Spartinivicinus poritis: one gene and its partner. The protein of the gene in region 2 interacts with the protein of the main gene of each other region in a pairwise test. Links are inferred from orthologs where the notes say so. Each region holds a gene or a part of one and is shown on either strand. Other genes may lie near its edges.

Evidence for each region.
Region 1: the proteins of topA (region 2) and ORQ98_RS17000 interact in binary tests that used the Escherichia coli proteins (3 or more experiments, as listed by UniProt). The link is inferred for Spartinivicinus poritis from one-to-one orthologs.

Annotation. Positions count from the first base shown.
Region 1 is NZ_JAPMOU010000023.1:20,064-27,452, forward strand. What follows is about bases 2,284-5,248. They hold ORQ98_RS17000 (YigZ family protein), read left to right. Parts: upstream 2,284-3,429; coding sequence 3,430-4,068; downstream 4,069-5,248. Other genes in these bases: ORQ98_RS16990 (tetratricopeptide repeat protein), read left to right, coding at 2,365-2,781; ORQ98_RS16995 (PilZ domain-containing protein), read left to right, coding at 2,967-3,320; sbcB (exodeoxyribonuclease I), read left to right, coding at 4,078-5,248. In the rest of the region: ORQ98_RS16975 (S8 family peptidase), read left to right, coding at 1-124; ORQ98_RS16980 (universal stress protein), read right to left, coding at 129-1,022; ORQ98_RS16985 (OmpA family protein), read left to right, coding at 1,210-2,184; more of sbcB, read left to right, coding at 5,249-5,523; purU (formyltetrahydrofolate deformylase), read left to right, coding at 5,645-6,499; ORQ98_RS17015 (substrate-binding periplasmic protein), read left to right, coding at 6,578-7,387.
Region 2 is NZ_JAPMOU010000002.1:310,360-317,949, forward strand. What follows is about bases 3,108-6,273. They hold topA (type I DNA topoisomerase), read right to left. Parts: upstream 5,972-6,273; coding sequence 3,308-5,971; downstream 3,108-3,307. Other genes in these bases: ORQ98_RS02810 (DUF6586 family protein), read right to left, coding at 3,108-3,311; ORQ98_RS02820 (DUF1653 domain-containing protein), read right to left, coding at 6,137-6,273. In the rest of the region: ORQ98_RS02795 (mannose-1-phosphate guanylyltransferase/mannose-6-phosphate isomerase), read right to left, coding at 1-809; ORQ98_RS02800 (SMI1/KNR4 family protein), read left to right, coding at 1,519-2,145; ORQ98_RS02805 (thioredoxin family protein), read right to left, coding at 2,192-2,701; more of ORQ98_RS02810, read right to left, coding at 2,787-3,107; more of ORQ98_RS02820, read right to left, coding at 6,274-6,358; acetyl-CoA C-acyltransferase FadA, read right to left, coding at 6,517-7,590. UniProt on the Escherichia coli protein: Releases the supercoiling and torsional tension of DNA, which is introduced during the DNA replication and transcription, by transiently cleaving and rejoining one strand of the DNA duplex.

The DNA of each region.
Region 1 (7,389 bases), on a different replicon or contig from region 2:
GATTTTTAGTACAACTTTTCAGAAAACATTACAAAAAAGTACTAAAAATCAACAAGTAGGTGTCTTAGATTGTATTGCGGTATTAAATAATACACCTGTTGCTAAACTAGTATCTCAAAAATAACACTTTATTTTATAATAATCACATCGCAACTACCTTGTTTGATAAATCGCTCAGCCAGCTGCCCATGCATTGCATGGGTCCAGTGGTTTTGGGGGAACCAGCCTATAAAGAGTAAGTCGACTATTTGCTGCTGTAACCGCTGATTGATGACATAGTCAGGCGCTCCCTGCATACAGGTAATGGAAAATGTGCCTGCAGGCAGATGGCTTAGCAGTTGGTTAACCTGTTGATCAAAATGAGCTTGTCGTTGTTTGACTTCATGTTGATGGGGGTGAGTAAGATCTGTGTCAACTAGCCATTCGGCAGCTAAAGGTGTTATTGCATGAAATAATTCAAGTTTAATAGCTAAACGGTTGGCCAGCCAGCCGCTGGTGGCTATTATTTTGTGAGTTAATGTTTCGTGTTGAAAATCATGTGACTCGTTGTCGACACAAACCAACCCATGTCGATTAGGTGTTGATTGGGTGATAAACCATATGGGTGTCTTGATCTCTTTGGCTAATTGCAAGGTGTTTAAAGCCATTAAGTGCTGTGAAAAAGAGAGGGTTGGGTGTAGGTCTTTGAAAATCATGGATATCTGTTTATCTTGGCAGATCTGATTTATACCTTCTACACCGATAAAAACCCCACAGCAATGGTGCGTTTTATTTATATTTAATTGGCTACAAATCTGCTCAACCTGCTGTCTTAATTCTACTTCAACTTGCTTATTATTGGGAAGCTGATTATTTGATAAGGGTAAGTACTTAAGCGGCTTAGGAGTTATAACAGCATAATAAATTTCATCTGCAAGTAAGGCTGCTGTCGTTATTGCTTTATTTAAAAAAGTGGGAGAAAAAAATGGCCAATCCAGTAGCACTAAACCAAAAGACGAATGTAGTGTATTGAACAGTTTCATTGGTTAACCGCTGTTTTATAATGATTATCTAAACAAGTATTTATTATTATGACATAAAAAAATAGTGATTTGATTCACGATTTGGTTGTTTGGTAACCGTTTTTAATCGGTTCAGTTTTTTTTATTGCAAAAAGTCATTATATACTCCTCTCGGACGATTTATTCGTGCAATGGAGAGTTTGGCTTAATGAAAAAAATGAATTTAATTACAGTGGGTATTGTTCTTAGCTTGGCTTCTTATACAGCAGCTGCTGAAGAACAGGTTAAGCCCCACGCGTATGTTGCTCCTTCGGTGGGCAAATACTTTTTTAATAATGACCGTGGCCTTGAGGATGACTCAATTTACAGTCTGGACTTCGGTTATCAGTTTAATGAGCGTACTGCCCTGCAATTAGGGGTAGGCGGTTTAAAAACTGAAGATCCTGGTTTGGATAACGAAGTTGATGGTCAGTGGTATCACCTGGATGGCCTTTACTTTTTCAACCCAACAGGTAAGTGGAAGCCTTATCTATTAGCCAGTGCGGCTCACATGAGGCTAGATCCAAATACCTCTGGTGTTGACGAAGAAACACTATTAGGCGTAGGTGTTGGTATTGAACGAGAGCTAACAGATCGGTTGGCGTTAAGAACTGATGTACGTGGTTATCATAGTCTTGATGAAGATGATAACGATGCAGCCTGGATGTTCTCGCTCAAATATGCTCTGGGTGACACTAAAACCAGCAAACCGCGTAAAGTAACGCCTGCACCTACACCAGTAGCAGAGCCAGAGACAATTTATGTCGATAAGCCTGTGAGTGTGAGGCTTAATGTTGAGTTTGACTTTGATAAGTCCGAGGTTAAGCCAGAGTATTATGGCGAGCTGGAAAAAGCAGCCCAGTTCTTGCGTAAATACTCTAACGTGCATGTCACTATTGAAGGACATACTGACTCAGTTGGTAATGACACCTACAACTTAATGTTGTCCCAGTCTCGTGCTGATGCAGTACGTGAAGCGCTGATTGAACAATATCAGGTTGATGGCAATCGCTTGACCTCTATTGGTAAGGGTGAAGCAGAACCTATTGCTGATAACGGAACGCCTCTGGGCCGTCAGCAAAATCGTCGGGTTGTTGCTACCATTGAAGCGGTTGACCGTGTACAAAAAGTAGTTTCTGAGTAATAACCAACAGCTGAGTTGGTAGCAGGTGAAAGGCCTGTTTACCAGCTTCTGCTGATGGTGCTTGTTTAATAACTGTTTGTAAAACCAGTTTATTTATTAAAAGCGCTTGTTGACTAAAGAAAAAAGTTCCAAGGTCGATATTGGAGACATGGCTATTTTCTATTGACGACAGGGCGAACGATGGTAAAGCAAGCAATCTCTCTCTGGAACCGTTTTGGTATTCGCTACCGTACAGTTGTTTTATTTTTTCTTTTAACAACTACTGGTGTATTACTGGTTGGTTGTGCCTCACATCGTATTAATCAAGAGCTAGATTTTGCTTACCAGCACTATGATAATGGTAATTGTGTTGGAGCTTTACACTCTCTTAGTCGGGTTGATCGAATGATTCGCTCACAACCACGCCGATTTTTGCAACCTGAAGTATCAATGTTGCGTGGCCTTTGTCTGGAACGACAAGGTTTGTATATGGATGCAATAGAAACCTATCGTTTTATTCAACAGACGTATCCCCAATCTGAATATGCTTACCGTGCGAAAGCCCGCATTAGAGTCTTAACGGGTGGCAAAGTGGGTAGAAGCCCTTATGCCAAGTGACATTTCAATGTCTATTTGTTAACACTCGCCTTTCAAGTTTTATTACTTACGACTACACTTTTATTAAGATTGTGCATTTCGCAAGCTACAGGATGGCATGTGATTTGTCTGGAGTGATTGTATATTTACTGAATTTATTCATACAGGGAGGTGTAACTAACAACGAAATGATAAGTTAGCTAACAATGGCAAATCACAGTTTTACCCATGAAAAACGATTAATTCCTCGCCATCATCTGACTGAATATCTCACTGTTTACAATGGTTATACTGATAGGGCGATGGGCTCTATTGGTAATATATCCACACATGGTATGATGCTGATTAGTGAACTTCCCATTATGACGGGTGCTGAGTATCAACTACTGATTAAGCTACCTAATAATGCTGGAGTGATTGATTTTATTGCTGTCTGCTTGTGGTGTAAGGCAGATGTAGACCAGCGCTACTTTGATTCAGGCTTTGAAATTATCCACACCCATCGGGGTATTGAAGATATTGTTGAGTCGCTAAAGCACTATTTTAGCTTTAAAGATTAGCTTCAGTTTTAAGGATTAGTTTTAACGATTTATTTTGTTTTGCTGGCTAACCCCGTAGAATACCCTTATATAATTCACAATGAGTGGTATTTGATAGCCATCTTCTCTTATGTCTGAACAATCAGAATCATCTTATGCAATTCCTGCCGAATCGATTACTGTTGAGCATGAAGTTAAACGCAGTCGCTTTATCGCTTTAGTTGAGCGTATTCAAGATCGCCAGCAGGCACTAGCCGCGATAGAACAAGCAAAAATGCGTTATCCAGATGCCCGACATCATTGCTGGGCCTATATTGCAGGTCCACCTGAAGGGGCAACCAGTATTGCTTTTAACGATGATGGTGAGCCGCAAGGCACTGCCGGTAAGCCTATTCTGAATGTACTACAGCACCATAAAATAGGTGAAGTACTTGTCGTAGTAGTGCGTTATTTTGGTGGAATTAAGCTGGGTGTGGGTGGTTTGGTGCGGGCTTATTCAGGGGTAACTCAAGCTGCACTTCAACAGTTACCTACTACACTAAAAGTGCCGTGTATTACTGCAACCGTAAGTTGTCAGTATCCTTTCGAACCTATTTTAAAAACCTTACTATCTGATTATCAGGGAACCATTATCGATTGCCAATATACTGATCAGGTGGTGATGGCTATTCAACTACCAGTGGAAAATAAGCAGTTGATGGCAACGGCCATCATTAATAAAAGTAAAGGACAAGCTATAGTCTCTTGGCCTGCTTATCATGAAAAATAAGAGTAACTAATGCCACAAGCATCAACGTTTTATTGGTATGATTTTGAAACCTTTGGCGCCAATCCAGCTAAAGATTGGCCTGCACAGTTTGCAGGTATTCGAACGGATCAAGATTTCAACGAAATCGACTCTCCTGATAGCTTTTATTGTCGGTTACCTGACGATCAGTTGCCAAACCCAGAGGCTTGCCTAATTACAGGCATTACTCCACAAACGACTTATCAGCATGGGATCGTGGAAGCAGCGTTTGCAGATAGGATTTATCAGCAGTTTAGTCAACCAAATACCTGTGTATTAGGCTACAACAGCATTCGCTTTGATGATGAAGTTACCCGCCACCTGTTGTATCGTAATTTTTTTGATCCCTATGCCAGAGAGTGGAAAAACGGTAATAGTCGTTGGGACTTGCTGGATGTGGTGCGCGCAGCTTATGCATTGAGGCCAGAAGGTATTGAGTGGCCCATTAATGAAGAGGGCTTGCCAAGTTTTAAGTTAGAGCTATTAACCCAAGCGAATGGTATTGCTCATACTCAGGCCCATGACGCTTTATCAGATGTCAGGGCTACTATTGCCCTGGCGAAGTTATTACGGGAAAAGCAGCCTAAGTTATTTGGTTTTATGCTAAGTATGCGCCATAAAAAGCAAGTATTAAAATATCTCTCGACAGGGCAGCCAGTTGTGCATATTTCAGGGATGTTTTCTGCTAGTCGTGGTTGCATGGCGGTGGTCATGCCTCTGGCTGAACATCCAACGAATAATAATGGCCGTATTGTTTATGATTTAAGCGTAGATCCTACTCCTTTGTTAACATTATCTGTGGAAGAAATTCGCGAACGTTTATTTACCCCTGCTAGCCAATTACCGGCAGGGGTAGAACGGATTCCCCTTAAAACAATTCATATTAATAAATGCCCGATTGTTGCCCCATTAAATGTGCTACAGCCAGCTGACCAGGAGCGTTGGCAAATCGATTTACACAGTTATAAACAGCATCATCACGCATTAGCAGAAGCACCAGGTTTAAGAGACAAAGTAGCAGAAGTATTTAATCAATTGCCTGATACCCAAGCAGATAACCCAGACTTAATGCTTTATAGTGGCGGTTTCTTTAGCCCTTATGATCGTAGCCAAATGAATCGCTTAAAAACATTACCTCCTGATCAGTTAGTGGATATGGCAGGGCAGTTTCAAGATAGTCGGCTGGATACCATGTTATTTCGCTATCGGGCTCGCAATTACCCTGAAACACTGACTGAGTTAGAGAATCAACGCTGGCAAAATTGGCGTCAAGCCAGGCTATTGGATCAAGCGGCAGGAGGCAGTATTTGTTTGCAAGAACTGCAAGCATTAATCAAGGCCCTCTTGGCTACCAAGCAAACCCCTCAGGAGCAGACTATTCTAAGGCAATTACAGCAATTTGCAGATGAAAAACAAGCAACCCTGCAATACCCTTAAGGTGTTTAAATGCTAATTGCTTAACCAGTAGGTCAGGTAATATAATTCATTCCCTTTTGGTTATAGTTGGATTGCAAACTGTACGAGGCAGTAATCACTGTCCGTTGGAAATGAGGCAAATATGTCACGTAGTTACCGGTTGGTTATAGGTTGTCCTGATAGGGTAGGAATTGTTGCCAAAGTCAGTAATTTTTTAGCTACTTATAACGGCTCAATTACTGAAGCCAATCATCACTCAGACACAGATTCCAACTGGTTTTTTATGCGCCATGAAATCTGCGCAGATTCTTTACCATTTGACCTTGAAGGGCTAAAAACAGCATTTGCACCCATTGCTAATGAGTTTAATATGCAATGGCAAATTACTGACTCAGAAGCCCCTAAAAAAGTTGTTTTGATGGCCAGTAAGCAGGCTCATTGCCTGGTTGATTTATTACACCGTTGGCATAGTGGCGATCTGCACTGTGAAATACCTTGTGTTATTTCTAACCATAATGATTTACGCAGTATTGTTGAGTGGCATGGTATTCCTTTTTTCCATGTACCCGTTGATAAGGATAATAAAACTAAATCGTTTGCTCGGGTGATGGAGCTAGTTACAGAACATGAAGCTGATGCCATTGTGTTAGCCCGTTATATGCAGATTCTACCACCCGAAATGTGTAAGCAATATGCTGGTAAAATCATTAATATTCACCATAGTTTTTTACCCTCTTTTATTGGCGCAAAGCCCTATCATCAAGCTCATCAACGGGGGGTGAAATTAATAGGTGCTACTTGTCATTATGTCACAGAGGAATTAGATGCTGGGCCTATTATTGAGCAGGATATAGTACGAATTAGCCATCGAGATACAGTTGAGGATATGGTGAGATTAGGAAAAGACTGTGAAAAAACGGCACTGGCTCATGGTTTGAGGTATCACATAGAAGACCGTGTTATTATTCATGACAATAAAACCGTGGTTTTTGTTTAAAAGCAGTTGTCTAAGTTGAAAGCGCCTCTAGCTCTTTTTTCGACTAAAATGTAAGAAAAAGGGTAGAGGCATAAAAATTTGAATAAGCTCATTGAATTCCTTTGTATATTTGTTTGTCTTAGTCTCTCAGCTGATTTATTAGCTACAGCTAGCAAATCAGCAAAAACAATAATAGTTTCAGGCTTGCCTGACTATTTTCCATTTTCATTTGAAGAAAATGGAGAGTTGAAGGGCGTATTCATTGATCTCTCAAAAGATATTTTTGCAAAACTAAAAATACCTGTAGGGTATCGCATATTTCCCTGGAAAAGGGTATTGAATAATGCAAAGCATGGTCGTATTGATATGATTGCAGGCCTTTACAAGAGCCAAGTAAGAGAAACTTACATAGATTACTCAGTAGCTATTATCCCTGATCCTACAGCCGTTTTTATGAGGAAAGGTAATGAATTTGAATATGGAGGCTGGGATGACTTAAAAGGAAAAAGTGGGGTGACTGGTTTAGGTTATGTACTAGGAGATAAATTCAGTCGATATGAAAAACAATATTTAAACCTTTATCGAGTAGAAGGATCGAAAAGAGCATTTACTCTATTAGCTGATAATAAAAGGCAATTTGATTACACAGTAAATGGATTTTATCATAGCCTACAGCTATTAACTCAATTGGGGCTTTCAGATAAAATCACCTACTCAACTAACTATGTTACCGAACCTTTATTTTACTTTGGCTACTCGAAGAAAAAACTACTGGGTGATTTATCAAAAAAAGTGAATAAGTTGCTAATTCAATATAAGAGAAATAAACTAATTAAACAGTATATCAATAAGTATGTCGAATCACTACAGATTCAAAAAGTTGATATGATGCCTGATAGTGAACAATGAAG
Region 2 (7,590 bases):
TTCCAGCCAATATCAGTAGGAATGACTACACCTTTGTCGGTTTTTTCCATTACCGCATAATCAATTGAGTCTTCAGGGCAGGCAGTAAAACTGGCTTTATCCAAGCGTAAAAAATCCAAGTCCGTTTTCGCTTCATCAAATGCTTGTTTGGCAGCATTAAAAATATCCACCGCATAAGCCTGTAGCTCCGCCAAATAAGTTGCTGCCTTAAACATAAACATTCCGCTATTCCAAAAATAACCACCTTCTGCCACATAACCAGCCGCCATTGCCTGGTCAGGTTTTTCTACAAAGCAGTCAATTTTGTAACCTGAAAAGCCAAGTGATTCAGACGCTTTAATGTAGCCATACCCCGTTTCCGGGTGGTCTGGCACAATCCCAAAAGTGACTAATCGATCCTGCTGCGCATGTTGTTGACCGTAGAGAATCGCCTTATAAAAGGCCTCTAACTTTCGAATAGCATGATCGGCAGGCAGCACTAGTAACATTGCCTCACTACTAAGCTTCATCGCTTTGAGTGCAGCCACGGCAATAGCAGGTGCAGTGTTTCTACCCACAGGCTCCAAAATAATACTTTCTGCTGGTTGAGCTATTTGCCTGAGCTGCTCTGCTACCATAAAGCGGTGCTCTTCGTTACACACCACTATAGGTGCCTCTACCTCCTTAAATCCAATCAACCGATTAACCGTCTCTTGTAGCAAACTCGCATCTGGATTGACTAGGTTGAGCAACTGCTTAGGGTAAAGCTCGCGGGATAATGGCCAGAGTCGAGAACCGGTTCCTCCAGAGAGAATCACTGGAATTATCATGAAATGTCCTTAATTCAATTGAGTTTATGCTTAACTGGATGACGACATTATAAACCTTGATAACAAACAGCAATAATAACCTTATAACGTTATGACAAAACAAATTAGCGCCCGAAAAGCAATCTAACGAGTTCTAGACTTCTATAGTGTAGGGTATCTCTTCTCATCCACACGGCTTTCAAGGCATTTCTACTATTTATTTAGAACTTGCATCGACTCATGACTGACCTATATTTAAACCTAGTCTGATGACAATCTTTCCTTCTTAGCACTTCAGAGTTCTGTTATGTATCACTATAAAATCATCTGTGATAGTGAAGACAGTTACGATATTGTCTTGACCACTGACCCAGTTGATGATCTCGATGTTTTTCCCAACTTTAAATCTGCACAAAAAGCCCTAGCATTTCGCCTGAATGATCGAATGAGAAACCTAAAATCACAACTCATAATGGTAAGCCGGATGCGGCATGCGCGCGAAGTAATTCAATAAAATACAATAATGATCTTAATCCCAGCTAATATCAGAGATATCAATAATTAGCTGATTTTTAAATACTTTTAAAACAAGGTTGCAGTTTGTAAAACCCGTTATTTATAAGTTTGCAATAAATTTGTGAACCATAAAAACTAATGGAGAGCCCTACAACTAGCTAATTGCCAGCTAAAACGTAATAATTAGGATTAACAAAAGCAGTAGTAGCAGATTATGGCGGACCTTATATTACGTTATTGGCAGCAAATCCTTAAGTGGTTTAAAGTAAACCAACCCGTCTTTTTAGATGCTTTAAATGCTGGTGCCTCACTAAAACACATTGAGCAACTGGAAGCTGAACTAGGTACTAGCCTGCCCAATGATCTGCAGGCGTTCCTGTTAGCTGTCAGTGGAGAGAAAACGGATAATTTTTTTCACCACCTATGTACTTGTGGCATTTTACCTTTCCACGGTGACTTATTTTCTGTGCCTGAAATATTAAAGCAACGCCAGTACCATTTGGAGCACGACGTAGCACTTAATGGCAGTAAAGACTTTCAGAAAATGGCCGCGGTTTATCAGGCCCATTGCCCAGAAGTGAAACCTCTTAGCTATGACCCACTATGGATTCCCATTGGGGGCGATCCTGGTTTTAACATCGTTTTCGTTGACCTTAATCCAACCAGCCAAGGAACAGTTGGACAGGTTTTTGAGCATTGCTACGAAATTGCCCAGCGAGAACTATTAGCCTCTTCCCTTACCCATTACCTCAAGCAGTATGCCGAAGGCCTGAGTAAGGGACGGTTTTATGTGGAAGAAGATAACCATATGCTGGTTGTCTATGATGATCACTCCATTTAAAGCGATTACTAAATATACACTCTTAAAAATTGATTTTTTTAGGTGCTCATAATTCCTGAGCAGCTTCAGGCTGAGTATCCTGCCCTAGTGTAGCTTGGGTTTTCAGCTTGCTGAGAGAGTTGAAAAAATTATAGAAGTTTTCAGCTCCCATTCTTCGTGCAGTTGCCAGCTGGCCACCTTTCGTTGCAAACAGCACCTTATTATCTGCTGATGTCACAACAATCGAAGGAATGCCTTTTTTAACAGGATTACCGTATTCCTGCACAATATCCATATTGTTATCCCAACGGCCAATATCCACTTTAACGGTTACAAAGTGAGTTTTAATCAACTCAGCGAGCTGTCCTCTACTGACTGCCTTATCCAGCGCAACACAATCAGGACACCAGTTAGCCCCAAACGCAATCAACAGCAGTTTACCTTGCTGCTTGGCTGCTAGCTGGGCTTGGGTTAACTGCTGCTTAGCATTGGCCTTTGGGTCATAGGGTAATTCTTTAGCCATTAATGAGTTGACTAGGCTCATAAAAAACAAGGATAAAATAAGTGAGCGGATCATAAACTGGGCCTCCATTTCCAATAACAATCATTAAAGCAATATTGCGATACCATACAACACCTGTCGACATAACAAGTGCCCGTTGTCAATACTCGACTAACTGTTCTCGCCAATGTTGAATAAACTCAGCTAACGCCTGACAGCAGTTTGATAACATTTGAAAAGTGGACACTTCACTGGTAATAATCAGCGTCTGTTCACCTGCTAGCTGGTCTTGCTTGAGGGTTGTTGGCTGTAAGGCCTCTACTCGATCGTAGTATTCAGATAAGTGGCTTAGCCAGCTGTCATCCTCCTGCAATAGCAGATGTAAGCTATTTAACCCTGGTGCAGACTGACGCTGCTCTGCACTTAATTCAGCAAACGACCAATGATGAACAGCTAGGGATAGCTGATACTCTGCCCCTAACTCATGACCAAACGCATTAACAGCGGTTACCAAATGCCAGGCAACCGCTTGCAGTAATCCTTCTTGATCGCCAGGTAGCGGATCAGACAGTTGCTGACATTGCCGCAACAAAGCAGCGGCAAAATAAAGCTTTTGTTTCACCAGGGCTTGTAAGGCTTCTTTTGCAGGGGTAGCATTTTCAGCTACCCGCTCACTCCCTCTCAACTTGCCGCCTCTACTTTGGTTTTAGCCCGGCTTTTAGTCACTTGCTCTTCCCACTTTCCATCCTTATAAAAAGCACGCCACCCTGTCGCTTTGCCCTCTACCTCTGTCATCACATACTGCTCTTTAGTTTTGCGACTAAACCGCACAATAGTTGGATTACCCTCAGGATCTTGTTGCGGCGCATCCATCAAAAAATGGTATTTGGGGTCAATTTCATTTCGATGAGGAATCAACTCACTCACCAGTGGTGCACGGGTTTCCCGGTTCTTAGGAAACTGACTCGCCGCTAAAAACAGCCCTGAAGCACCATCTCTTAAAATGTAAGTATCATCGACTTTTAGGCAACGCAACTCAGGCATAGGCACAGGTTCCATTTTAGGGGGTGCCGGTTCGCCACTTTTCAGCAGTTTACGAGTATTACTACAAGCATCATTAGTGCAGTCAAAATACTTACCAAACCGCCCTGTTTTTAGCTGCATCTCTGCACTACACTTGTCGCACTCCAACACAGGCCCTTCATAACCCTTCAACTTAAACTGCCCTAGTTCTATTTCATAGCCAGAACAATCTGGGTTATTACCACAAATGTGTAGTTTGCGCTTCTCATCTATCAAGTAAGAGTCCATGGCAGTACCACACTTTTCACAGCGATGCTTAGCTCGAAGTGCTTTAGCCTCTCCCTCATCATCATCAGCATGGATAACTTCATCACCTGGCACTAGATTAATAGTGGTTTTACAGCGCTCTTTAGGGGGTAGAGCATAACCTGAGCAACCCAAAAACACCCCCGTACTGGCGGTACGCACTTGCATTTTGCGTTCACAAGTAGGGCAATCAATGTCTGTCATGGTAGGCTCATTCGCTCTCATCCCTCCAGTACTGGAGTCAGACTCTGCTCGCGCTAGCTTTTTACTGAAGTCCGCATAAAACTTATCCAGTAGCTTATGCCATTCCAGCTCACCCTCAGCAATATGGTCCAGATCTCCTTCCATATTGGCAGTAAAACTATAATCCATGAGGTCGTGAAAACTTTCCACCAACCGCTCAGTCACAATGTCGCCCATTTTTTCGGCGTAAAAACGGCGTCCTTCCAGCTTGACATAGCCTCGGTCTTGGATCGTTGAAATAATGGATGCATAGGTAGAGGGTCTACCAATCCCCCGCTTTTCGAGCTCTTTTACTAATGCCGCTTCAGTAAATCGAGCCGGTGGTTTGGTATAGTGTTGGCTGGGGTCCAGCTTAAGTAAGTCCAAAATCTCATTGACATTGATGATGGGTAAAGTGGCTTCCTCACCCTTCTTGCCAACTGGGGGAAGTACTTTGGTAAAGCCATCAAACTTCAATACTCGGCCACGAGTTCTCAACTCAAAGTCAGCCGCTGCCACCACCACACTGGTACTTAGGTACTCAGCAGGCGGCATCTGGCAAGCGACAAACTGTCGCCAAATTAGCTCATATAACCGTTCAGCATCGCGCTCCAGCCCTTTAATTGAGCCCGCTTTAGCATTGACATCAGATGGTCTGATTGCTTCGTGGGCCTCTTGTGCACCCTCTTTACTGCTATAGGAGGTAGCTTTTTCTGGCAAATAGGCTTTCCCATAGGTATCAGCGATGAAGTCTCGGCAAGCCGCAACAGCATCTGCGCTTAAGTTGGTGCTATCTGTACGCATATATGTGATATAGCCAGCTTCATAAAGCCGCTGAGCCATGGTCATGGTTTTCTTAACACTAAACCCCAGCCGGGTACTCGCTGCCTGCTGTAAGGTAGAAGTGATAAAAGGCGCATTAGGCTTGGTACTGGTTGGCTTAGTATCAACGTTAGCAACCTGATACGTTGCCTGGCTTAATACCGCCAGCGCCTGGTCTGCCTGCGCTTTATTGGTAGGTCGAAAGCTTTTGCCTGCCTGCTTGGTAACTTGGAAGCGAACCGCCTCTTGGCGCGGTGTATTTAAGTCTGCATGAATTTCCCAAAACTCTTCTGGAACAAACTGGCGAATTTCATTCTCACGTTCAACAATCAGTCGCACAGCGACTGATTGTACGCGACCGGCTGACAAGCCTCTGGCAATTTTGCTCCACAGCAAAGGTGACACCATATAGCCCACTACCCGATCCAAAAAGCGACGAGCTTGCTGGGCCTGGACCCGACTCATATTAAGCTGGCCAGGGTGCTCAAATGCCTCTTTGATAGCATTTTTGGTGATTTCATTAAACACAACCCGTCGGTAGCGCTCGTTGTCCCCACCTATCGCTTCGCGCAAATGCCAGGCAATGGCCTCCCCCTCTCGGTCAAGGTCCGTTGCTAGGAAGATTTTGTCAGCATTTTTCGCTAACCGTTTCAGCTCATCAACGACTTTTTCCTTGCCAGGCAATATTTCATAATTAGCCTGCCAATTATTTTCTGGGTCAACCCCCATTCGCGCAACCAGTTGCTCACGAGCCTTGCGCTTTTTATAAACTGCCTTCTGTTCAGGTGACAGCTTACGGGTTTCTGCCGCTGCTTTTGCTCGCGCTTTCGCATCAACCGGCTTCTTGCTTCCGCTAGTAGGAAGATCTCGAATATGCCCAACAGATGACTTAACAATGAAGTCACTACCCAAATACTTGTTAATCGTTTTGGCTTTTGCTGGTGACTCAACAATGACTAGTGATTTACCCATGGTGACCTGTTATATCCAAAACGTACAAAACTTATCCATAAAAGATAATTCAATTACAAAAATTTGCGCCTTTATAAGACGTATTCTGTCTTTCTGCAAGTAAATTAGACTTAAAGACAATTGCAGTGTGTTGCCAGTAACAATAATCTCAACATAGCAGCTATCTTATTTATCGCCTAAATATTCAAACCGGGGAATTTGTTCGCCATCCACCATCACCGACGAAAAAAACAGTGCCAATGGTCTTACCCATAGGCCTTGTTTACCATATAGTGCTTTATACAACACCATCTTTTCTTCTGTTTCACTATGAGTTACTACCCCAATCACCTCATAGTACTGGCCCTTAAAGTGCCGATAACGACCAGCTTTTACTTCTGTTTTCACAGCCTCTAATCTACCCCATTAAAAAAGCCGGAGTATAACTCCGGCTTTGCAGAACAAGGTACCACTGTTTAAACACATACGTTATGATTAACAGTCGTTTTTTCGTCAACAGCAATATTATAGTCAACAGTTATCGTTTGTTAAAAATAACTATGCTGTTACACACGCTCAAAAATCGTCGTAATACCTTGCCCCAGCCCGATACACATTGTTGCTATACCCAATGTGCCACCTTTCTGTTTCATGACATTTAACAATGTACCAGAGATTCGGGCACCGGAACAACCAAACGGGTGGCCCAATGCAATTGCACCTCCATTGAGATTAACTTTCTCATTCATTTTGTCCAGTATTTTTAAATCTTTTAACACAGGTAGTGCCTGAGCAGCGAATGCTTCGTTAAGTTCAAGTTGATCAATGTCATCAATGGTTAACCCGGCTTTTTTCAGTGCTTTCTTGGTCGCCGGTACAGGACCATAGCCCATAATGGCAGGGTCAACTCCAGCAATGGCCATTGATCTGATTTTTGCTATTGGTGTTAACCCTAATGCTTGTGCTCGCTCAGCAGACATAACAATCATGCAAGAAGCACCATCAGTAATTTGTGAAGAAGTACCCGCCGTGACAGTGCCGTTTTTAGGGTCAAAGACCGGCTTTAATTCAGCCAGTTTTTCAGCCGTAGTATCGGGGCGAATGGTTTCATCTTCAGTAAACACCTTCACATTACCGCTTTCATCATGCCCTTCCATTGGAATAATCTCATCGCTAAATCGGCCTTCAACTGTCGCCTGATGAGCTAACTGATGGGAGCGAGCACCGAATTCATCCTGTTGCTTACGGCCAATGCCGTGTAACTTGCCCAACATTTCAGCGGTCAGTCCCATCATGCCTGAAGCTTTTGCAGCATATAGGCTTAACTGTGGGTTAGGGTCAACCCCATGCATCATGCCCACATGCCCCATATGTTCAACACCACCCACGACAAATACATCACCATTATTAGTCATGATTGCTTGAGCAGCGGTATGTAAAGCAGACATTGATGAACCACATAATCGGCTAACGGTTTGAGCACTGGCAGTATGTGGAATCGGCGTCATTAGTGAAGCCATTCGTGCAATATTCCAACCCTGCTCCAGGGTTTGGTTAACACACCCCCAAACCACATCTTCGACCTCCGCTGGGTCGACACCAGGGTTTCTTGCTAGCAACCCAGTAATCAGTTTGGCTGA